2 regions of the Streptomyces sp. MK7 genome follow, and region 2 is predicted to be linked to the other one. Evidence: riboswitches for the same ligand, from Rfam matches in the RefSeq annotation. Region 2 holds a riboswitch; the other holds the start of a gene.
What was found. Region 2 has a riboswitch for glycine ahead of gcvP (aminomethyl-transferring glycine dehydrogenase). Riboswitches for the same ligand answer to the same signal wherever they lie in the genome.

Region 1 (11,771 bases), on a different contig from region 2:
TCTCCTCGTTGACCGCCATCGCGTACAGGGTGATCCACTCCATGGCGTGCGCCAGCGGGTCGCCCTCCGCGCGCAGCTGGCGGGCCGAGACCGCGGCCCGGCGGCGGACCTTCAGACCGCCGGGCAGGATCCCCTCACGGGTCATGCCGCGCCGGACGCACTCGCGCATCACCCGCCAGATCTCCAGCAGACCCGCACGGATCTCCTCCTCGGTGCGCCAGGCCCGCTCGTTCTCCAGCATGAGGGAGGAGATCGACAGGCCCGTCTCCTTCGTGAGGCGCAGCAGCTCGTCGCCGGTGCGGAAGGGGTACTTCAGCACGGTGTCGTCGAGCTTGATGCGGTCCGCGCCGACCGCGTCCTCGTCCACGACGAAGCCGCCGCCGACCGAGTAGTACGTCTTCGACAGCAGCTCCGTCCCGGCGGCGTCGTACGCCCAGACCGTCATGCCGTTGGCGTGGTAGGGCAGGGCCTTGCGGCGGTGCAGGACCAGATCGTCGTCGAAGGAGAAGGGGATCTCGTGCTCACCGAGGAGGTTCAGGCGGCCCGCCGCCTTGATGTCCTCCACCCGCTCGTCCGCCGTCTCCACGTCCACCGTGCGCGGCGAGGCGCCCTCCAGGCCGAGCAGGACCGCCTTGGGGGTGCCGTGGCCGTGCCCGGTGGCGCCGAGCGAGCCGTACAGCTCGCAGCGCACGGACCCGACGGAGGCCAGCAGGCCTTCGTTGCGCAGTCGGCGCGCGAACATCCGCGCCGCGCGCATCGGGCCGACCGTGTGGGAGCTGGACGGGCCGATGCCGATCGAGAACAGGTCGAAGACCGAGATGGCCACGGTCACTCCTCAAGACAGCAGAAACGCACAAACAGGGGGTGGTGGGGCACCCTCACGGGTGCCCCACCGGCGAGTCACTTGTTCAGAGACGGGTACAGCGGGTGCTTGTCGGCCAGGGCCTTCACCCGGGCCCCCAGCGCCTCGGCGTCGTAGGACGGCTTCAGAGCCTCGGCGATCACGTCGGCGACCTCGGCGAAGTCCTCGGCCGTGAAGCCTCGGGTCGCCAGGGCCGGCGTACCGATCCTGAGGCCCGAGGTGACCATGGGCGGACGGGGGTCGTTCGGCACCGCGTTGCGGTTGACCGTGATCCCGACCTCGTGGAGGCGGTCCTCGGCCTGCCGGCCGTCCAGCTCCGAGTTCCGCAGGTCCACCAGGACCAGGTGCACATCGGTGCCGCCGGTCAGCACGTCGACGCCGGCCGCCCGGGCGTCGTCCCGCACCAGGCGCTCGGCCAGGATGCGGGCGCCGTCCAGGGTACGACGCTGGCGCTCCTTGAAGTCGTCGCCGGCCGCGACCTTGAAGGCCACCGCCTTGGCGGCGATCACGTGCTCCAGCGGACCGCCCTGCTGACCGGGGAAGACCGCGGAGTTGATCTTCTTGGCCAGCTCGGCGGTGGACAGGATCACACCGCCGCGCGGGCCGCCCAGCGTCTTGTGGGTCGTGGTGGTGACGACATGGGCGTGCGGCACCGGGTTGGGGTGCAGGCCCGCCGCGACCAGGCCGGCGAAGTGCGCCATGTCGACCATCAGGTAGGCGCCCACCTCGTCCGCGATCCGGCGGAAGGCGGCGAAGTCCAGCTGGCGCGGGTAGGCCGACCAGCCGGCCACGATCAGCTTCGGCCGGGACTCCTTCGCCAGTCGCTCCACCTCGGCCATGTCGACCAGGCCGTCGTCGCCCACGTGGTAGGCGACGACGTCGTAGAGCTTGCCGGAGAAGTTGATCTTCATGCCGTGGGTCAGGTGCCCGCCGTGCGCGAGGTTCAGACCCATGATCGTGTCGCCGGGCTGGAGCAGCGCGAACATTGCGGCCGCGTTCGCCTGGGCACCGGAGTGCGGCTGCACGTTGGCGTGCTCGGCGCCGAACAGGGCCTTGATGCGGTCGATGGCGATCTGCTCGACCACGTCGACGTGCTCGCAGCCGCCGTAGTAGCGGCGGCCCGGGTAGCCCTCGGCGTACTTGTTGGTCAGGACCGAGCCCTGGGCCTCCATGACGGCGACCGGGGCGAAGTTCTCCGAGGCGATCATCTCCAGCGTGGACTGCTGGCGGTGCAGCTCGGCGTCGACCGCGGCGGCCACCTCCGGGTCGAGCTCGTGCAGGGGCGTGTTCAGAACAGTCATGTGCTTGTGTCCGCTCCTCAGCCGGCGGTCTCGGCGGCGTACTCGTCGGCGGAGAGCAGGTCGGCCGGCTCCTCCGTGACACGCACCTTGAACAGCCAGCCGCCCTCGAAGGGCGCGGAGTTCACCAGCGACGGGTCGTTCACCACGTCCTCGTTGACCTCGGTGACCTCACCGCTGACCGGGGAGTACAGGTCGGAGACCGACTTGGTCGACTCCAGCTCGCCGCAGGTCTCGCCCGCGGTCACCGTGGTGCCGGCCTCCGGCAGGTCGGCGTAGACGACATCGCCGAGCGCGTTGGCCGCGAACTCCGTGATGCCGACCGTCGCGACGCCGTCCTCGGCGGGCGACAGCCACTCGTGCTCCTTGCTGTAGCGCAGCTGCTGGGGGTTGCTCATGGCCTGAATTCTCCTGTACGCGGGGGACTGCTGGTGACTGAGGACTGCTGAAAACGCTGGTGAGCAGGGTGATGTGCCGGGCGTCACACGCGCGGGCACGACACGCGGGCACATGGCGTCCGGGCACCCGGTGCCGCACGGGTGCCGCCGGCGCCCTGCCGGACCAGTCTTACTTCTGCCGCTTGTAGAAGGGCAGCGCCACGACCTCGTACGGTTCGTGCCTGCCCCTGATGTCCACGCCGACGCCCGGCGTGCCCGGCGCGGCGTGCGCGGCGTCGACGTACGCCATGGCGACCGGCTTGCCCAGGGTGGGGGAGGGGGCGCCGGAGGTGACCTCGCCGATCAACTCTCCGCCCGCCACGACGGGGTACCCGGCGCGCGGCACGCGACGGCCGTCGGCGACCAGGCCGACGAGCACCCGGGGCGGCTGGGAGGCGGCGCGCTCGGCGGCGGCCAGCAGCGCCTCGCGGCCCACGAAGTCGCCTTCCTTGTCGAACTTGACCACCCGGCCGAGCCCGGCGTCGAACGGGGTGAGCCCGGTCGTCAGCTCGTGCCCGTACAGCGGCATGCCGGCCTCCAGGCGCAGCGTGTCGCGGCAGGACAGCCCGCACGGCACCAGCCCGGCGTCCGCTCCGGCGTCGGTCAGCGCCTGCCACAGCTTCTCGGCGTCGGCCGGCGCGACGAACAGCTCGAAGCCGTCCTCGCCGGTGTAGCCGGTGCGCGCGATCAGCGCGGGCACCCCGGCGACCGTGCCGGGCAGGCCGGCGTAGTACTTCAGGCCGTCCAGGTCGGCGTCGGTGAGGGACGCGAGGATGCCGGGGGACTCGGGTCCCTGCACGGCGATCAGGGCGTAGTTGTCCCGGTCGTCGCGGACCTCGGCGTCGAAACCGGCCGCCCGCTCGGTGAGCGCGTCCAGCACGACCTGGGCGTTGGAGGCGTTGGCGACCACCATGTACTCGGCCTCGGCCAGCCGGTAGACGATCAGGTCGTCCAGGATGCCGCCGTCCTCGCGGCAGATCATGGTGTACCGGGCCCAGCCCACGCCGACGGAGGCGATGTTGCCGACCAGGGCGTGGTTCAGCAGGGCGGCGGCCTGCGGTCCGGTGACGGTGATCTCGCCCATGTGGGAGAGGTCGAAGAGCCCGGCCCGGGTGCGCACGGCGATGTGCTCGTCACGCTCGGAGCCGTAGCGCAGCGGCATGTCCCAGCCGGCGAAGTCGGTCATCGTCGCACCGAGCGCGCGGTGCACCGCGTCGAGCGCGGTATGGCGGAGCGGACGGGGTGCGGAACTGCTCATCGGGCGTGTCTCCCAGGCGGTGGGGGTCCCCCCGCGCGAGTGAGGCCGAGCGTGGGGAGGGCGAGGACGGATCGGTGTCCTCCCCATCTGTCATCGGAACCTGAGAGGTTCGCCATGACCGCCGTAGGACGGATGATCACGGCTTGCACCTTGGGTGGAGCCACTGCGGCAGCGGCCCGCTTTTCAGATGTGCCTCGCCCGCGCGGTAACGGGGCCTGAGAGATTCAAGGGAGGGACTTGCTCCTTCGGCGCCCCAGCGAGACGGCTGCTGGGAACTCTCCCGCGCGGATTCAAGCGGCCTGTATGCAGTTGGCGCGCACATCATTGCACGCCGGGCCGGATCACGTCAGGCCGCATCTGTGACCGACCCGTGGCAGAACGCGCACGAAATCACCGGACCCTGGGCATTACCTTCTCTTTACACTCGACGGGGAACCGTCACCACCCAGGGGAGGACGATGACGGTGAACAGGACCGCGCCGGCGTACGCCACGACCCGGGCCCTCGCCCTGCCCGGCCGGCCCGGGGCCCGGAGGCCGCTCGCCCCGGCCCGCGAGCACGGCGGTCGCCCCGTGCCCGTGGTGCGCGACCTGCGCGAGCGGGCCGGCCGCGGCCCGCACGCGCTGCTCTTCGGCCCGCACGACCTGGCCGTGGTCACCGGCCTGCCCGGCAGCGGCAAGTCGACCCTGATGCGGCGTGCGGTGCGCGGCCCGAGGATCGACTCCCAGGACACCCGCGACCGCTGGGACGCCCGCCTTTCGCCCCGCCTGCCCTACGTGCTCTACCGCCCCCTGGTCCGCCTCGCCCACTACGCCGCGCTGCGCCGCGCGCTGCGCTCCGGAGAGGGGCTCGTGGTCCACGACTGCGGCACGCAGAGCTGGGTCCGCGGCTGGCTGGCCCGCGCCGCCCGCCGCCGCGGCGGCACGCTCCACCTCATCCTGCTGGACGTCACCCCCGAGACCGCCGTGGACGGCATGCGCCGGCGCGGCCGCGGTGTCTCCCGCTACGCCTTCCTGCGCCACCGCAGGGCCGCGGCCCGCCTCCTGCGCGCCGTGGAGCGGGGTGAGCTGCCGGGGGGCTGCGGCTCGGCCGTCCTGCTGGACCGCGAGGCGGCGGCCGCGCTGCGCCGGATCGGCTTCACCGGCCCGTCCCGCACCGGCACCCGATAGCCTTTCGGTCACAACAGCGGTTCCCAGCAGGTGGTAGGCGAATGGACATTCCGGCGGACTTCTCCGGGGGCTACCCCGCGGACTTTCCGGCACAGGCGCATCCCCAGCCGCACGGCGGATGGCCCGGCAACGAGCTGGAGGAAGTGCTCTCGGCCTCCCTCGGCATCCCTTCGGCCGGCGGCCGGATCATCGAGGTGCTGGGCCGCAGCTTCCTTTGGGTTCCGCTGCCCAGCGGCGGTGGCCCGCACAGCGGTCCGCTCGACCTGCCCACCCTGGAGATCGACGGCCAGGCCTATGTCCCGGTCTTCAGTTCCGAGGAGCAGCTCCGCCAGGTCGCCGGCCCTCACATGCCCTACGTCATCGCGCCCGCCGTCGAGTTCGCGCGCGGGCTGCCGCCGCAGGCCGGCATCGCGCTGAACCCGGAGGGCGTGGTCGGCATCCCGCTGCCACCGCCGGCCGTGGCCGAACTGTGCCGGGCCGGGCGCACCGAACTGGACGGCCCCGGCGGCGGCCGCGTCCGTCTGTTCGAACCCGACTGGCAGGACGACCCGGTGGACTTCCTGGCCTCCGCCTCCGCCGAGTTCGCCGAGACGGGCGTGGTCCTCGCGGCCCGCCGCTGCCTGGCCGCCATAGAGACGGCCGACCCGGTGATGTTCATAGGCGTCGAGCTCTCCCAGTGGGACGGCGACCTGCGCGCCCGTCCCCTGGAGGCCCTGGGCCGGGCCCTCGCCGAGGTCCCCGTCCAGTGGCCCGTCAACCTGGTCCTGCTGGACGTGACGGACGACCCGGTGGCGGGCTGGCTGAGGGAGAAGGTCCGGCCGTTCTACCAGTACGGCCACTGAAGATCCTCCAGGGCGGCGGGACGGCGCCGGCATGCGGCCGGGCCGCGGAGCGCGACAGGCCGTGACCTCCCCGCACCCGCGGGACGACACCACGCACCGGGCTCGCGGGCGGGCTCTAAGCTGGACCCACGGCTCGGTCGAAACGTTGCTTGTACGAAGGGGCGGTAAAAAGTGAGCGCGAGCGGCACGGCCGCGGCCGGGCACGTGGAGCAGACGCTGCGCCAGGTGACGCCCGGACGCTACGACGCCTACGAGGCGCTGCTGCGCGCCCTCGCGACCCCGACCTCCGGCCAGGTCTGGATGCTGCTCTGGCACGGCCAGGCGGGTTCCCCCGACGCCCAGTACGGCCACATGGACGTCGAGGGCCACGGCTACGCGCCCTGTGTCACCTCCGCGCAGGAGCTGTCGGCCAGCGGCTGGAACCGGTCGTACGAGGTGGTGGACGCCCTCGACGTCGCCCGCGTCCTGTACCCCGACCGCTACGGCCTGTGGCTGAACCCGCACGCCCCGGGCGGCGGCGTCGGCATCCCCTGGCTGGATCTGCGCCGCATCGCCACCGGCCTCGACCGCCAGCCCGCCGGACCGCTCAGACTGTCCGAACCGGCCATCGAGATCCCTCACTTCTACGCCCTGCTGACGCAGAACGCCCACCGGACCCCGGCGGTCCGCTCGCTGCGGCGCGCCTGGGTGCAGCCCGCGCTCGGGGCGCCGTACCTCGCCGTCGGCCTGGACGTGTACGACACCTCCCCGCCCGCCGTCGACTCGGTGCGGGCGATGATGCGGCAGTCCGTCGGCGCGGTCCCCGACGGGCTGCCGGTGTCGACCGTGGCGATGTCCGACGAGTTCGACCCGGTGGCGATGTGGCTGCGCGCCAACGCCCGCCCGTTCTACGACCGCGAGGCCCACGCCGCCCCGGCGGTCCAGAACCCGCCGGGCGGCTACGGCTACCCGCCGGCCGGGGGCGGATACTGATCCGGAAGTACCGGTTCCGCTGACCTCGACCGGCTCCTCGATCGGGTCGCGGAAAGGACTTCTGCGCGCGTAGATGGGGGCGGAAGGTCCGGTTCTGACACGGAAAGGCCTAACTGGCCCATGTCCGACCCCCGTTACCCACTGTCCGGATAACGGAACCCTTCTGCCTGCATCACGTTTACGCATCCATTCACCGTCAAGTCTGGCAACAGATCGCCAATGCGTTGAAGACTCCCGCACCAAGGGGGCTTCGCCCCTGTGTACGACGGACTGATGATGCCGCTACAGCGGCAAGTGCGGGCCGGCTACCGCCGGTTGAGAGGGGTCCCTGCCTAATGACGGCACCATTGCACGAGCCGACCGCGGAAGCGGCCCCCAGCGCGGCCGACGAAGCGGCGGTTGCCACCGCGGGCGTGAAGGCCGTCCAGGGCCGCTCCCTGGGACGGATCGCCTGGGAGCGCCTGAAGCGGGACAAACTCGCACTGACGGGTGGCGTCGTCGTGCTCGTCCTCATCGCGATCGCGCTGCTCGCACCGGTGATCGCCAATCTCGTCGGGCAGGACCCGGACGCCTATCACGAGAACCTGATCGACCCGCTGTTCGGCACCCCCAGGGGGTCGCTGGGCGGCATCAGCGGTGACCACCTGCTGGGCGTCGAGCCGGTCAACGGCCGCGACATCTTCGCCCGCATCGTCTACGGCGCACGCGTCTCGCTCCTGGTCGGCTTCCTGTCCGCCATGGTCGCCGTCATCCTCGGCACGGTCCTGGGCATCCTGGCCGGCTTCTTCGGCGGCTGGGTCGACTCGGTCATCAGCCGTGTGATGGACGGCCTGCTGGCCTTCCCGCAGCTGCTGTTCACCATCGCCCTGGTCTCCGTGATGCCGAGCAACATGCTGGGGCTGACCGGTTCCAGCGTGCGGGTCTTCGTGATGATCCTGGTCATCGGCTTCTTCGGCTGGCCCTACATCGGACGTGTGGTGCGCGGCCAGACGCTCTCGATGCGCGAGCGCGAGTACGTCGAGGCCGCCCGATCACTGGGCGCCGGGCGGTTCTACATCCTGTTCAAGGAGCTGCTGCCCAACCTGGTCGCGCCGATCATCGTCTACACGACGATGATGATCCCCACCAACATCCTCACCGAGGCGGCACTGAGCTTCCTGGGCGTGGGCGTCAAGCCGCCCACGTCGTCCTGGGGGCAGATGCTCTCGAGCGCGATCGACTACTACGACTCGGACCCCATGTACATGGTGGTCCCGGGTGTGGCGATCTTCATCACCGTTCTTGCCTTCAACCTCTTCGGCGACGGCGTGCGGGACGCGCTCGACCCGAAGGGCGCCCGCTGATGCGCCAACCCCAAGCGTCCCGTGGCACCAACACGGGGTCTCTCATCAAATCCGGAGGATCCGAGATCGTGACTACCCAACGCACCTCAGGGCGGCGCAAGCAGGCGTTGGCCGCCGCTGCTGCGGTCGCCGCACTGCTGACCACGGCGGCGTGCGGCGGCGGCAGCGACGACAAGGGCGGGTCGAAGACCGGCGCCGCCGGCTACGACGCCGCGAACAACAAGGTCGCCCAGGCCTCGCTGGTCAAGAAGGGCGGCACGCTGAAGTTCGGTGGTGCCCAGGACGCCGACTCGTGGGACACCACGCGCGGCTACTACGGCTTCATGTGGAACTTCGCCCGCTACTACAGCCGCCAGCTGGTCACGGGCAAGACGGAGCCGGGCAAGGCCGGCGCCCAGCTCACCCCGGACCTCGCCGACGGCCTGGCCAAGGTCACGGACAACGGCAAGACCTACACGTACCACCTGCGTGACGGCATCACGTGGGAGGACGGCAAGCCGATCACGTCCAAGGACATCAAGTACGGCATCGAGCGCGTCTGGGCGCAGGACGTGCTGTCCGGCGGTCCGACCTACCTCAAGGACTTCCTGGACCCCAAGGGCGAGTACAAGGGCCCGTACAAGGACAAGTCCGCGGACCACCTGGGCCTGAAGGCCATCGACACGCCGGACGACAAGACGATCGTCTTCCACCTGCCGAAGGCCAACTCGGACTTCGAGGAGGTGCTGGGCCTGGTCTCGGCCTCCCCGGTCCGCCAGGACATGGACACCAAGTCCAAGTACGGCCTGCACCCCTTCTCCTCCGGCCCGTACAAGTTCCAGTCGTACAGCCCGGGCAAGAGCCTGACCCTGGTGCGCAACACCAACTGGAAGCAGGCCTCGGACCCGATCCGCAAGGCGTACCCGGACAAGATCACCGTTCAGTTCTTCTCGGACGCCAACCAGCTCGACCAGCGTCTGCTCAACGGTGACCTGGACCTGGACATCAACCAGACCGGCATGTCGCCCCAGGGCCGTACCACCGCCCTGAAGCAGCACAAGGCCAACCTGGACAACCCGGTCTCCGGCTACATCCGGTACGCGGTCTTCCCGCAGAGCGTGAAGCCGTTCGACAACATCGAGTGCCGCAAGGCCGTCATCCTCGGCGCCGACCACGTCTCGCTGCAGACCGCCCGAGGCGGCCCCGTCGCCGGTGGTGACATCGGCACCAACATGCTCCCGCCGTCCGTCCCGGGCGCCGAGGGCCAGCAGTACGACCCGTACGGCATCTCCGGCGCGAACAAGAACGGCAACGTCGCCGAGGCCAAGAAGGCGCTGAAGGCCTGCGGTCACCCCAACGGCTTCTCCACCACCATCGCGGTGCGCAACAACAAGCCGGTCGAGGTCGCCACGGCCCAGTCGATGCAGGCGTCGCTGAAGAAGATCGGCATCAACGCGCAGATCGACCAGTACGACGGCTCGCAGACCACCGGCATCATCGGCAGCCCTTCGAACGTGAAGAAGAAGGGCTACGGCATCATCATCATGGGCTGGGGTCCGGACTTCCCGACCGTCCAGGGCTTCGGTCTGCCGCTGTGGGACAGCAAGTACATCCTGCCGAGCGGTAACAACAACTACGCCCTGATCAAGGACAAGGCGCTGGACGGCCTCTTCGACCAGTACGTCACCACGCTGGACGACGCCGGCAAGACCAAGATCGCGACCGAGATCAACCACAAGGTCATGGAGGGCGCGTACTACCTGCCCTTCACCTTCGAGAAGTTCATCAACTGGCGCTCGGACAACCTGGCGAACGTCTACACGACCGACAACTACAGCGGTATGTACGACTTCGTCAACCTCGGCCTGAAGAACCCGAAGTAAACCCGGCACACCCGCCGTACGGCACGAAAGGCAGGTGAAGGCCGGCGCGGCGTGGTCGCGGGCCACCCGGGGAGCCCCCCACGGTCCACAAGACAGTGGAGGGAGACCGCAGGTGGCCCGCGGTCCCGCGGCGGGCCGTAAGCTGTGCTCGCTTACCTCATCAGGCGGCTCTTCGCCGCCGCAGTGATGCTCGTGGTCATCGTCATGGTGGTCTTCGGCATCTTCTTCCTCGTCCCCAAGTGGGCGGGCGTCGACATCGCCCTGAGCTTCGTCGGCAAGCAGGCAGACCCGGCCGCCGTCGAGGGGGTCCGGCAGAAACTGGGCCTGGCCGAACCGATCTACTGGCAGGTGTGGGAGTTCTTCAAGGGCATCTTCGCGGGCCGCACCTACTCGGGCGGCGGCGACGTCACCCACTGCGCCGCGCCCTGCTTCGGCTACTCCTTCAAGAGCGAGCAGGCCGTCTGGCCGGTGCTCACCGACCGCTTCCCGGTGACCCTGGGACTCGCGCTCGGCGCCGCCGTGCTGTGGTTGATCTTCGGTGTCGCCGCCGGTGTGCTCTCCGCGCTCAAGCGGGGCAGCATCTGGGACCGCGGCGCGATGGTCGTCGCCCTGGCGGGTGTCTCCCTCCCCATCTACTTCACCGGCCTGCTCAGCCTGGCGATCTTCGCTTTCGGACTGCACTGGCTCGACGCGCAGTACGTGCCCCTCTCCCAGAGCGTCGGCGGCTGGTTCGGCGGCATGATCCTGCCCTGGATCACCCTGGCCTTCCTGTACGCGGCGATGTACGCCCGGATCACCCGCGCCACCATGCTGGAGATCCTCGGTGAGGACTACATCCGCACGGCACGCGCGAAGGGCCTCAAGGAGCAGACGGTCATCGGCAAGCACGCCATGCGCTCCACGATGACCCCCCTCCTGACCATGCTCGGCATGGATCTCGGCGCGCTCATCGGCGGCGCCATCCTGACCGAGTCCACGTTCAACCTGCCCGGTCTCGGCCGCGCCGTGCTCGACGCCATCAGGAACCAGGACCTGCCCATCATCCTCGGCGTCACCCTGATCACCTCCCTCGCGGTGCTCATCGCCAACCTCGTGGTGGACGTCCTGTACGCCGTGATCGACCCCCGAGTGAGGCTGGCATGACCGAACTCAGCAAGACCGGAGCGGCCGTGGGCGAGCCCAGCACCGCCTCGCCCGCCCCCACTGCCTTCCTGGAAGTGCGCGACCTGAAGGTGCACTTCCCGACCGACGACGGCCTGGTCAAGTCCGTCGACGGACTCAGCTTCCAGCTGGAGAAGGGCAAGACCCTCGGCATCGTGGGCGAGTCCGGCTCCGGCAAGTCGGTGACCTCGCTCGGCATCATGGGCCTGCACACCGCCGGCCAGTACGGCAAGCGCAAGGCGCAGATCTCCGGCGAGATCTGGCTGGACGGCACCGAACTGCTGTCCGCCGACCCCGACCACGTGCGCAAGCTGCGCGGCCGGGAGATGGCGATGATCTTCCAGGACCCGCTGTCCGCGCTGCACCCCTACTACACGATCGGCGCGCAGATCGTCGAGGCGTACCGCATCCACCACAAGGTCGACAAGAAGACCGCCCGCAGGCGGGCGATCGAGATGCTCGACCGGGTGGGCATCCCGCAGCCGGACAAGCGCGTGGACAGCTACCCGCACGAGTTCTCCGGCGGTATGCGCCAGCGCGCGATGATCGCGATGTCGCTGGTCAACA
Region 2 (11,771 bases):
CCTGGTGACGCTGCCGCTGGTCCTGCCGCCGGTGGTGGGCGGTGTGGCACTGCTGCTGGCGCTGGGGCGCAACGGGGTCGTCGGGCAGTGGCTGGACTCCTGGTTCGGGATCACGCTGCCGTTCACCACGGCCGGTGTGGTGGTCGCGGAGGCGTTCGTCGCCATGCCCTTCCTCGTCATCAGCGTCGAGGGCACACTGCGTGCCGCGGACCCGCGCTACGAGGAGGCGGCCACCACACTGGGCGCGTCCCGTTTCACCGCGTTCCGCCGGGTCACCCTGCCTCTGATCGCGCCGGGCATCGCGGCGGGTGCCGTGCTGGCCTGGGCGCGGGCGCTCGGCGAGTTCGGCGCGACGATCACCTTCGCGGGCAACTTCCCCGGCCGTACCCAGACCATGCCCCTGGCGGTCTATCTGGCCCTGCAGAATGACCCGGCCGCCGCGATCGCGCTGAGCCTGGTGCTCCTCGCGGTGTCGATCGCGGTGCTCGCGGGTCTGCGGGACCGCTGGACGACGGCATCCTCATGAGGCCGCCGCGGATCCCCGGCACGAACCATCCCGCATCCTGGACGATCACCTCATGACCGACATCGACGAGACCACGAGCGGCGTCCGCGCCGAGGACCTGCAAAGTGCCGGGCTGGACGCCCGGCTCGTCGTCGACCGCGGCGCCTTCCGTCTCGACGTGACGCTCACCGCCGCCCCCGGCGACGTGGTGGCCCTGCTCGGCCCGAACGGCGCCGGCAAGACCACGGCCCTGCGCGCTCTGGCCGGCCTGGTCCCCCTCACCGGCGGCCATCTGCGCCTGGACGGCGCCACGCTGGACCGTACGCCACCGGAGGCGCGTCCGGTCGGGGTCGTCTTCCAGGACTACCTGCTCTTCCCGCACCTGTCCGCCCTGGACAACGTGGCCTTCGGGCCGCGCTGCCAGGGCGCCAGCAAGGCCGAGGCCCGTGCGCTGGCCTCCCGGTGGCTGGCGCGCATGGGCCTGGCCGACCACACCGGTGTCAAGCCGCGCAGGCTCTCCGGTGGCCAGGCCCAGCGAGTGGCCCTGGCCCGCGCCCTGGCCACTCACCCCCGGCTGCTGCTCCTGGACGAGCCGCTCGCCGCACTGGACGCCCGTACACGCCTGGAGGTCCGGGCCCAGCTCCGCCGGCACCTCGCCGAGTTCGAGGCCGTCGCCGTCCTGGTCACCCACGATCCGCTGGACGCGATGGTGCTGGCGGACCGGCTCGTCGTCGTCGAACACGGGCGCGTGGTGCAGGAGGGTGCCCCGTCCGACATCGCCCGCCGACCGCGCACGGACTACATCGCGCAGCTGGTCGGCCTGAACCTGTATCGCGGGCAGGCCGAGGGCCACACCGTACGGCTGGACGGCGGCCCGGTCCTCGCCACCACCGAGGACCTGTCCGGACCGGCCTTCGTCGCCTTCCCGCCGGGCGCCGTCACCCTCTACCGGGACCGCCCCTCCGGCTCCAGCGCGCGCAACCTGTGGCGCTGCGAGGTCGCGGGCCTGGAGACGCACGGCGACCAGATCCGCGCGGACCTTGCCGGCGAGCTGGCTCTCGCCGCCGACCTGACCACGGTCGCCGCGGCGGAACTCGACCTGCACCCGGGCGCGGTCGTCTGGGCGGCGGTCAAGGCGGCCCAGACCCACGCCTACCCGGCCTGAAGGGGCCGCCACGGCCTGACGCGGCTCGCGCGCGACATGACCACTGGCCTTCGGCGGGCACGCAGTGGCCTCGGGCCTGTCGTTCACGGCCCCGGCCTGCCCTCTACGGCCTCAGACCCGCCCTGTCCTGACGATCCGCCCCTCGGCCCTCGGCCCTGCCCTCCCGGGTATCAGGCCCGCCCTGGCCTTTGTGCCCGCCCACGGCCTCACCCCGGGCCCGCCACGGCGTGACAGCGGCGCGTGGCGGCACATACCGGCAGGTTGCGGCGACTACGGCAAAGGGCCCCGCTCCGGCCACGGAAGGCCGGAGCGGGGCCCCTGGACGGTTCTCCTGGTGGTGGTCCAGGAACCTCCGGGCGGCTCCACGCCACCCGGGGAGCCGGCTCAGTCCTCGTACGCGTCCAGCGGCGGGCAGGAGCAGACCAGGTTCCGGTCGCCGAAGGCCTGGTCGATCCGGCGCACCGGCGGCCAGTACTTGTCCGCGGCCGAGACACCCGCCGGGAAGAGCGCCTCCTCACGGCTGTAGGCGTGCTTCCACTCCCCGCCGAGCGCGGCCGCGGTGTGCGGGGCGCCGCGCAGCGGGTTGTCCTCCGCGGGCCACTCGCCGGAGCCGACCTTCTCGATCTCGGCGCGGATCGCGATCATCGCGTCGCAGAAGCGGTCCAGCTCGGCCAGGTCCTCCGACTCGGTCGGCTCGATCATCAGCGTGCCGGCCACCGGGAAGGACATCGTCGGCGCGTGGAAGCCGTAGTCGATCAGCCGCTTGGCCACGTCGTCCACGGTCACACCGGTCGCCTTGGTCAGCGGCCGCAGGTCGACGATGCACTCGTGCGCGACGAGCCCGCCGGGGCCGGTGTAGAGCACCGGGTAGTGCGGCTCCAGGCGCTTGGCGACGTAGTTGGCGCTGAGGACCGCGACCTGCGTGGCGCGCTTGAGACCCTCGCCGCCCATCAGCCGGACGTACGCCCAGGAGATCGGCAGGATGCCCGCCGAGCCCCAGGGCGCGGCCGAGATCGGACCGACGCCGGTCTTCGGTCCGGCCTCGGGCTGCATCGGGTGGTTGGGCAGGTACGGCGCCAGGTGGGAGCGTACGGCGACCGGGCCGACGCCGGGACCGCCGCCGCCGTGCGGGATGCAGAACGTCTTGTGCAGGTTCAGGTGGGAGACGTCGCCGCCGAAGTGGCCCGGCTTGGCGAGGCCGACCAGGGCGTTGAGGTTGGCGCCATCGACGTAGACCTGGCCGCCGGCGTCGTGCACCTGGGCGCAGATGTCGGCGACGTGCTCCTCGAACACGCCGTGCGTGGACGGGTAGGTGATCATCAGCACGGCCAGCTGGTCGCGGTGCTGCTCGATCTTCGCCCGCAGGTCCTCGACGTCGATCTCGCCGTCCTCGGCGGTCTTCACGACGACGACCTTCATGCCGGCCATCACGGCGCTGGCGGCGTTCGTGCCGTGCGCGGAGGACGGGATGAGGCAGACGGTGCGCTGGTCGTCGCCGTTGGCACGGTGGTAGCCGCGGACGGCGAGCAGACCGGCGAGCTCACCCTGGGAGCCGGCATTGGGCTGGAGCGAGACCTTGTCGTAGCCGGTGACCTCGGCGAGCCGATCCTCCAGCTCGTGGATGAGGGTGAGGTAGCCCTGCGCCTGCTCGGCGGGCGCGAAGGGGTGCAGCCCGCCGAACTCGGGCCAGGTGACCGGTTCCATCTCCGTGGTCGCGTTGAGCTTCATGGTGCAGGAGCCCAGCGGGATCATGCCGCGGTCGAGCGCGTAGTCGCGGTCGGCCAGCTTGCGCAGGTAGCGCAGCATCGCCGTCTCGGAGCGGTGCTGGTGGAAGACGGGGTGGGTGAGGTAGGCGTCGGTGCGCAGCAGGCCCTCGGGCAGGGCGTCCGCGGCGGCGGCGTCCAGGGCCTCGATGCGGGCCTCGACGCCGAAGGCGGACCACACGGTGCGCAGCTGGGCCCGGTCGGTGGTCTCGTCGCAGGCGATCGAGACGTGGTCGGCGTCCACGAGGCGCAGGTTCACGCCGGCCTCGCGGGCGGCGGCGGCGACCTCGGCGGCCCGGCCCTCGGTCTTGACCGTGATCGTGTCGAAGTAGGCGCCGTGGACGACCTCGGCACCGCCCGCCTTCAGGCCCTCGGCGAGGATCGTGGCGTAGCGGTGGGTGCGCTGCGCGATGCCCTTCAGGCCCTCGGAGCCGTGGTAGACGGCGTACATGCCGGCCATGACGGCGAGCAGCACCTGGGCGGTGCAGATGTTGCTGGTGGCCTTCTCGCGGCGGATGTGCTGCTCACGGGTCTGCAGGGCGAGGCGGTAGGCCTTGTTGCCGTCCGCGTCCACGGAGACGCCGACCAGGCGGCCGGGCAGGCTGCGGGCGAACTTCTCGTGCACCGCCATGTAACCGGCGTGCGGACCGCCGAAGCCCATCGGCACACCGAAGCGCTGGGTGGTGCCGACGGCGATGTCCGCGCCCAGCTCGCCGGGGGACTTCAGCAGGGTCAGGGCGAGCAGGTCGGCGGCGACGGTGACCAGCGCGCCGAGCTCGTGCGCCTGGTCGATCACCGGCCTGAGGTCGCGTACGGCACCGGAGGCGCCCGGGTACTGCAGGAGCACGCCGTTGATCTCGCGCTCGGCGATCTCGGCGGGGATGCCGTCGCTGAGGTCGGCGACGACGACCTCGACACCGGTCGGCTCGGCGCGGGTCTCGATGACGGCGATGGTCTGCGGCAGCGCGTCCGCGTCGACGAGGAAGAGGCCCTTCTTGTTCTTGCCCATGCGCCGGGACAGCGCCATCGCCTCGGCGGCGGCGGTGCCCTCGTCCAGGAGGGAGGCGCCGGAGGTCGGCAGGCCGGTGAGGTCGGCGACCATGGTCTGGAAGTTCAGCAGCGCCTCGAGGCGGCCCTGGGAGATCTCCGGCTGGTACGGGGTGTACGCGGTGTACCAGGCCGGGTTCTCCATGACGTTGCGCAGGATGACGGGCGGCGTGAACGTCCCGTAGTACCCGAGACCGATCATCGAGCCGAGGACCTGGTTGCGGTCGGCGAGGGAGCGCAGCTCCGCCAGCACCTCGGCCTCGGTGCGGGCGCCCGGCAGGTCGAGCGCGTCGGCGTTCTTGATCACATCCGGCACCGCGGTGGCGGTGAGCTCGTCGAGCGAGCCGTAACCGACCTGCGCGAGCATCTTGGCCCGCGCCTCCTGGTCGGGCCCGATGTGGCGCTGCTCGAAGGGAATGCCCTGTTCGAGCTCGGAGAGCGGAATGCGCTGGGCGGTCATTGCGGAGGCCTCCTGGTCTGACGCGACCTTCGAGGGACACCACGGCTCGGGTGCCCCGACGGCCTCCCCCTCTGTCATCTCAACCTGAGAGCTTCACCGGACCGCCCGAGGGCACCCGGTTTTCACCGTCGGTGAGAGCGGAAGCCGTCGACACCCGCTCTGCTTTCCAGAGTGACCTCGTCCGTGCGGTACAGGGGCCTGAGAGATTCCGGGGAGGATTTGCTCCTTCGGCGCCTCCGATGGTGGTGGAGGACTCTCCCGCACGGGGTCAGCAGCCGTTTGCCAGCGTACCAGCGGGCTTCACGAGGCGGGCTCGAGTGGCCGCCGTCCCGATTGTGCTCTTTTGTAGTGCTTACGAATGAGTTGCGACCTAGTGGAGGGACCGTGCAGACCGACAACGATCCGCGCAACCTGATCGGCCGCAAGGCGTTCGACCGGAACGGCACCAAGATCGGCACGGTGGACGAGGTCTACCTCGACGACGCGACCGGTGTGCCGGAGTGGGCCGCCATACGCACCGGCCTGTTCTCCCGGGACGCCTTTGTGCCGCTCGAGCCCAGCGAGCTGGTCGACGGCGAACTGCACGTCCCCTTCGACCGGGCCCTCATCAAGGAGGCCCCCGACTTCGGCGTCGGCCGCCACCTCTCCCCCGAACAGGAACTGCAGCTCTACCACCACTACGGTCTCGACGTGGCGCCTCCCCCCGCCCTCCCCGACCGCGACTTCGGCAAGCTCGCGGGATCCGGCTCCGAGGAAGGCTGAGAGCGAGCGGCGCCCGGCCGGGTTCTACGCGGGCCGGATCCCGCCGGCCACCGAGGACGCGCTGTCGGTCGCCTCGGTGCGGCCGGTCACTTCGGTGCTGCCGGTCGCCTCGATGCTGCCGGTGACGCCAGGGCTTGCGGCGGCGTCCGGTCTTCGCCGCACCAGCGGGAGTGGGTCCGCCGGCTCCAGGTCCGGGTCGTCGACGCGGAAGGTCCGTACCCGTCCGGGCTCGGAGTCGGGCGTCTCGAAGCGGACCGTGACCCGGCCGAGGCCGCTGCCCTGGACCCAGCCGTGCCCGTGCTCGGTGTGCCGTACGTCGTGGCCCGCCGGCCAGTGCCGCTCTGCGGGCGCCGACTGCTCCGGGGCCGGTTCGTCCGCGGCTTCTTCCTCAGGGCCGTCCATGTGCGCGCCGGCCGCCTGGGCGAAGAGGTCCTCCTGCGTGTAGTCGGCGAGCCCGGACACGCCCACACCGAGCAGCCGCACCCCGCCCGTGGTGTCCACCGAGTCCAGCAGCCGGGCCGCCGCCTCCCGCACCACCGCCGGGTCGTCGGTGGGCCCGCGCAGCGTCTCGGAGCGGGTCAGCGTGGAGAAGTCGTAGCGCCGTACCTTCAGCACGATGGTGCGGCCCGACAGCCCGGCCCCGCGCAGCCGACGTACGCACCGGTCGGCGAGCCGCTGCACCTCCAGGCCCACCCGCAGCCGGTCGTGGATGTCCACGTCGTAGGTGTCCTCGACCGACACCGACTTGGCCTCGCGCTCGGCGACCACGGGCCGCTCGTCGTGCGCCAGCGCCATGGCGTACAGCGCCTGCCCGTGCGCCTTGCCCAGCAGCCGTACGAGCTCGTCCTCACCCGCCTCGGCCAGCTCGTCCACGGTGTGGATCCCGGCCCGCCGCAGATGGTCGCCCGTCGCCGGGCCCACGCCGGGCAGCGTCCGCACCGACATGGGGCCCAGCAGGGCCCGCTCGGTGCCGGGCTCGATGAGGACCAGTCCGTCGGGCTTGGCCTGTTCTGAGGCGATCTTCGCGAGCATCTTGGAGGCGGCCAGGCCCACCGAGCCCGTCAGGCCGGTGACGGCACGGATGTCGGCGCGCAGCCGGATCCCGGCCAGCCGGGCGGAGTCGGCGTCCCAGGCCGCTCCCCCGGCCTCCAGGTCCACGAACGCCTCGTCCAGGCTGAGCGGCTCCACCAGCGGTGACAGCGCCCGCAGCAGCCCCATCACCTGCTCGCTGATGGACCGGTAGAAGCCGAAGCGCGGCACGAGATACGCGGCGTTCGGAGCCAGTCGCCGCGCCTGGGCCATCGGCATCGCCGAGTGGACACCGAAGACCCGTGCCTCGTACGACGCTGTGGCGACCACCCCGCGCGGCCCGAGACCGCCCACGATGACGGCCTTCCCGCGCAGGCTCGGCTTGGACGCCTGCTCCGCCTGGGCGAAGAAGGCATCCATGTCGAGATGCAGGATCGTCGGCGCGCTTCTCACACCTCCGATGCTGCACCACACCACTGACAACGGCCCGAAACGGGACCCGCCCGGCAGTCGTGGGCCCCCGCCCACCACGCGGCCCCCACCCGGCCGGCACGGCCTCACAGCCCCCTCAGCACCCGCCGACGGCGCTCGGCGCGCCGAGTCGGCATGGTCGCCGCGGGTCCGGCCGACACCGCCCCACGGCCCGCCCAGAACGGGCCCGCGGAGGCCGTGGCCCGGTTTGAGCGGCCGCGGCCCGGCCGGGCCGCGCTCAGACCGCCCGGTTGCGCCGTCGGGCGAGTTCGTCGCCGGGGTTGTGGCCCACCAGGGTCTCGCCGGTGTCGACGCGCTCGCCGTGCAGCTGGGACAGCGCGCTCTCCACGTCGCGCCACACCACGCCGACGGCGATGCCGAAGATGCCCTGGCCGCCCTGGAGCAGGGCGTGGACCTCGTCGGGCGAGGTGCACTCGTAGACCGTGGCGCCGTCGCTCATCAGCGTCATGCGCTCAAGGTCGCGGAAGCCGCGCTCGCGCAGGTGCTGGACGGTCGTACGAATGTTCTGCAGCGAGACACCGGTGTCGAGGAACCGCTTGACGATCTTGAGGACCACGACGTCACGAAAGCTGTACAGCCGCTGCGTGCCGGACCCGTAGGCGGGCCGCACACTGGGCTCGACCAGGCCCGTGCGCGCCCAGTAGTCCAGTTGCCGGTAGGTGATGCCGGCGGCCGCGCAGGCCGTCGGACCGCGGTAGCCGATCTGCTCGGACGCCATGGACGCCGCCCCTTTGCTGCTCGGCACGACCGTCGGCCGCTGCGGAGCGTGATCGGCCGCACTGACGTGATGGGGGTAGCCCATGCTCGCGCGGAGCCGAGAGCCCGGAGGAGGATACGGACCCCTTCCCCCGACCTCACGACCGGGGGCACCCCCAGCCGTACCGTCGCCGCTGCTTCTCACGCCGACCTCCGTCCTTGACCTGCCTCCTCGACGGTAGGCAGTCACCGGGGGTGCGTCAACGATCGCCACACTCGGCACGCCGAGTGATAATCACCCTACGAGTGGTTTCCCGTGCCCCGTCGTGGGGAAAGGCTAGCGGAATGCCACGCGGGGAACGGCCGAGCGCTCCCGGTGGCCGGTGGCATATGTCGGCGTTTCACTGCTTGCCGGGTCCGACCCCCGCAACCACCGTCGGGGCCGAAGCCCCGAACCTCACTGGTTGCTGGTACCGAAGTCCTCCGGCGAGATCTGGTCGAGGAACTCGCGGAACTTCTCCACCTCGTCCTCCTGCTCGTCCGGGATCGCGATGCCCGCGTCGTCGAGCACCGTGTCACTGCCGTAGATCGGCGTGCCGGTGCGCAGCGCCAGCGCTATGGCATCGGACGGACGAGCACTGACCTCGACCCCGCTCGCGAAGACCAGCTCCGCGTAGAAGACGCCCTCACGCAGGTCCGTGATGCGCACTTCCGTGAGCTCCTGGCCGACGGCCTCCAGCACGTCCTTGAACAGGTCATGGGTCAGCGGCCGCGCGGGGGCCATCCCCTGCTGGGCGAAGGCGATGGCCGTAGCCTCCCCCGGCCCGATCCAGATGGGGAGGTAGCGGTCGCCCCCCACTTCACGCAGGAGCACGATCGGCTGGTTGGAGGGCATTTCGACCCGGACACCTACGACATCGAGCTCGTTCACACAGCAACCCTAGGCCGTGCCCGGGATGTTTGGGTAGTCGGGCCGGAAACGGGAGGTCGATCCGGCCGCCGCGGCCGGTACCGGCCCGGGGTGGCCGGTTCAGGGCAGCCGCACGCCGAGCGCGGTCTGCACCAGCGCCGCGTGCAGTCTCACCGTGAGCGCAGCCAGCTCCTTCGTGCGGGCCTCGGCATGGGCCCTGGTCTGCGGATTGCGGTGGCGCCGCAGCGGGGCCACCACCTGGTCGACGAGCCCGGCCTCCCGGTCGGCGGCCGCCTTCATCACCCGCAGATGACGGGGTTCGATCCCGAAACGTCCCAGCTCACGGACCAGTGAGGCGACGGTGACCGACTCCGCGTCGTAGGCGCCGTCCTCCACCGGAGTGACCAGCCCGTACGACTCCCACTCCTGGAGGACCTCCTCGTCGATCTCCGCGGCGGCGAGGAGCTCGGCCCGGCCGATCCGGGCCGCCGCGGGTGTCTCGGCGGGCGCCGGCACGGCTTCGCCGTCACGCTGCCGGCCGAGCACCGGCAGCTGCACGGCCTCACCGCGCTCCACCGCGTCCAGATACTCGCGGATCACTTTCAACGGCAGGTAGTGGTCACGCTGCAATCTCAGCACGCGGGCGAGGCGCTCGACGTCGTCCGGACTGAACTTGCGATACCCCGAGGGGGTGCGCCGCGGCTCGACGAGGCCCTCCGACTCCAGGAAACGGATCTTGGAGATGGTGACCTCGGGGAACTCCTCGCGCAGCACGTTCAGCACGCTGCCGATGCTCATCAGCCCACTGTCCGCGGCGGTGGTGCCGTGCCCGGCACCACCGCTCGGTGTTTGAAGCATGGACCTTCCCTGGGATCTCCCCGGACGAGTCCGGGGAGGGTCAGTAGCCCTGTCGGCTGGAGTAGAAGACCAGCCGGTACTTGCCGATCTGCACCTCGTCGCCGTTGGACAGCGCGACCTGGTCGATCCGCTCCCGGTTGACGTACGTGCCGTTCAGGCTGCCGACGTCGGCCACCGTGAACGACCCGTCCGGACCGCGGCGGAACTCCACATGGCGGCGCGAGACCGTCACGTCGTCCAGGAAGATGTCGCTCTGCGGATGACGCCCGGCCGTGGTCAGCTCGCCGTCCAGGAGGAAGCGGCTGCCCGAGTTCGGCCCGCGGCGCACCACCAGCAGGGCGGAGCCGACCGGCAGCGCGTCGACGGCCGCCTGCGCCTCCGGAGACAGCATCGGCGTCTGACCGGTGGCCTCGGCGTCGTAGGCCTCCAGACCGGAGATGGAGATCGTGGAGGTCGTCTCCGACGCGCGCTCCGGCACCGCACCAGGCCGCAGCGGCGCACCACAGTTGGAGCAGAAGCGGCTGTTCTCCGCGTTGCGGTGACCGCACCTCGTACAGACCAGGGCCGACATGGACGGATCCTCCTGCCGCGGCTGCCCCGACGGGGCTGGGGACGCGTACGGGCCGGCGGCAAACCCTCCACCCGTACCTGAGGTTGACGGTTGGCCGAAACCTATGCCGCCTGCCTGGGCAGGGTCAACCGACGGCGCGCCCGGTGCGCCGGAAATGTCACCCGACCCCGGGACCTGGTCGCGGAACAGCGGACGCTGGCCTTCCGCGTCGGGCTGTGCGCGATGACGGGCGGTCGCGTTGTCGCCGCCCTCTCGCGCGCTCTTGCCGAACAACTTCGCAAACAACTTCACGGGCGATTCCCCTTGACCGAAACAGACCCGCCCGTGGGGCAGGACGAACCCTGACTGCATACACCGGTCGACCCGGACATCTTCACAACGTCCGTATCCACCAGACAGTTTCCACCACGCACCACCCAATCGGTGCGCCGACCCCCCGCAACCTCATGCCCCTGCCGGACGACCGCCATGCACCCCCGGTTCACTGGGAGGACGACCGAGCGTAGTCAGGCTGCTTCGCCGCTCGCAAGGCGTCCACGACGATCTTGTCCGATCGCTCGACGGTCACGGTGGCCTGCTCCTTCTCGAGGGTCTGCACCACGCCTCCAGGGATGTTGAGCGCCGGCTCCAGGTCCTGCGGCTTGCCGATGACCTTGAAACGGTAGGGCGCGTTGATCTTGTTCCCGTCGACGTCCACGCTCTTGCCGGAGTCCGTCAGATAGGTGCTCGCCACCACCCGGACGCCGTTGACCTCGATGGCCTCCGCACCGGCCGCGCGCAGCTCCTGTATCGCGTCCAGCAGCATGTCCGCCTGGACCGTCCCCTTCGTGTCCTCGATCGTCATCGTGATGCCGGGCCCCTGCGCGGCCACCGTGCCCGCCAGAATGCCGAGTTGCCTCTCCTTCTCGACCGTCTGCCTCCGGGCCTCCTCGGCCTGGTCCGAACTGTTCTCCAGCTCCTGACGCTGCTTGTCGAGACCCTGCTTCTCGTCCTCAAGACGCTGCGTACGGTCATCGAGTTCATCGAGAATGCGCACAAGATCCTCCTGCCGGGCACCGCGCAGCGCGCTGTCGCTGTCGCTGTTGGAGGCGACCTGGACCGCGAGACCGAAGCCCAGGCCGAACAGCAGCAGCGCGACGACGAGTTGGGCCCGGGTGAAGCGCGGCGGCCACAGGCCCTTGCCCAGTCGCTGACGGCCGGTGAGCTCGGGGGCGGACTCCTCCGCGGCCCCTTCGGCGGCCCCGGGGGCTTGCGCGGGCACCTCCGCGGGCAGCTCCTTGCGGAGCCGGTTCTCCCGCTGCTCGTCCCGCTCCTCGCCCTGTTCGTCCTGTTCCGCGCCGGGCTCGTTCTCCGGCAGTTCGTCCTTGTGGTTCATCGGTCTCACGCCCGGAACACGTGCCGTCGGATCGCGGCGGCGTTGGAGAAGATGCGGATGCCGAGGACCACCACGACACCCGTGGACAGCTGGGCACCCACGCCCAACTTGTCGCCCAGGAACACGATCAGCGCGGCG

Region 1: another riboswitch for glycine. It lies ahead of gcvT (glycine cleavage system aminomethyltransferase GcvT); the one in region 2 lies ahead of gcvP (aminomethyl-transferring glycine dehydrogenase).

The regions. Positions count from the first base shown of each region.
Region 1 is NZ_JAVACL010000009.1:45,969-57,739, forward strand. It holds gene R2S09_RS13385 (L-serine ammonia-lyase) at 1-826, opposite strand, end outside; gene glyA (serine hydroxymethyltransferase) at 901-2,163, opposite strand; gene gcvH (glycine cleavage system protein GcvH) at 2,181-2,558, opposite strand; gene gcvT (glycine cleavage system aminomethyltransferase GcvT) at 2,728-3,855, opposite strand; glycine riboswitch at 4,049-4,148, opposite strand; gene R2S09_RS13405 (AAA family ATPase) at 4,314-5,024, shown strand; gene R2S09_RS13410 (enhanced serine sensitivity protein SseB) at 5,066-5,866, shown strand; gene R2S09_RS13415 (enhanced serine sensitivity protein SseB C-terminal domain-containing protein) at 6,038-6,838, shown strand; gene R2S09_RS13420 (ABC transporter permease) at 7,174-8,181, shown strand; gene R2S09_RS13425 (ABC transporter substrate-binding protein) at 8,250-10,043, shown strand; gene R2S09_RS13430 (ABC transporter permease) at 10,188-11,186, shown strand; gene R2S09_RS13435 (ABC transporter ATP-binding protein) at 11,183-11,771, shown strand, end outside.
Region 2 is NZ_JAVACL010000048.1:39,639-51,409, forward strand. It holds gene modB (molybdate ABC transporter permease subunit) at 1-526, shown strand, start outside; gene R2S09_RS33705 (ABC transporter ATP-binding protein) at 579-1,670, shown strand; gene gcvP (aminomethyl-transferring glycine dehydrogenase) at 2,055-4,940, opposite strand; glycine riboswitch at 5,117-5,211, opposite strand; gene R2S09_RS33715 (PRC-barrel domain-containing protein) at 5,325-5,702, shown strand; gene R2S09_RS33720 (DNA polymerase IV) at 5,727-7,184, opposite strand; gene R2S09_RS33725 (MerR family transcriptional regulator) at 7,441-8,124, opposite strand; gene R2S09_RS33730 (bifunctional nuclease family protein) at 8,377-8,850, opposite strand; gene R2S09_RS33735 (MerR family transcriptional regulator) at 8,950-9,687, opposite strand; gene R2S09_RS33740 (FHA domain-containing protein) at 9,728-10,609, opposite strand; gene R2S09_RS33745 (DUF881 domain-containing protein) at 10,740-11,633, opposite strand; gene R2S09_RS33750 (small basic family protein) at 11,639-11,771, opposite strand, start outside.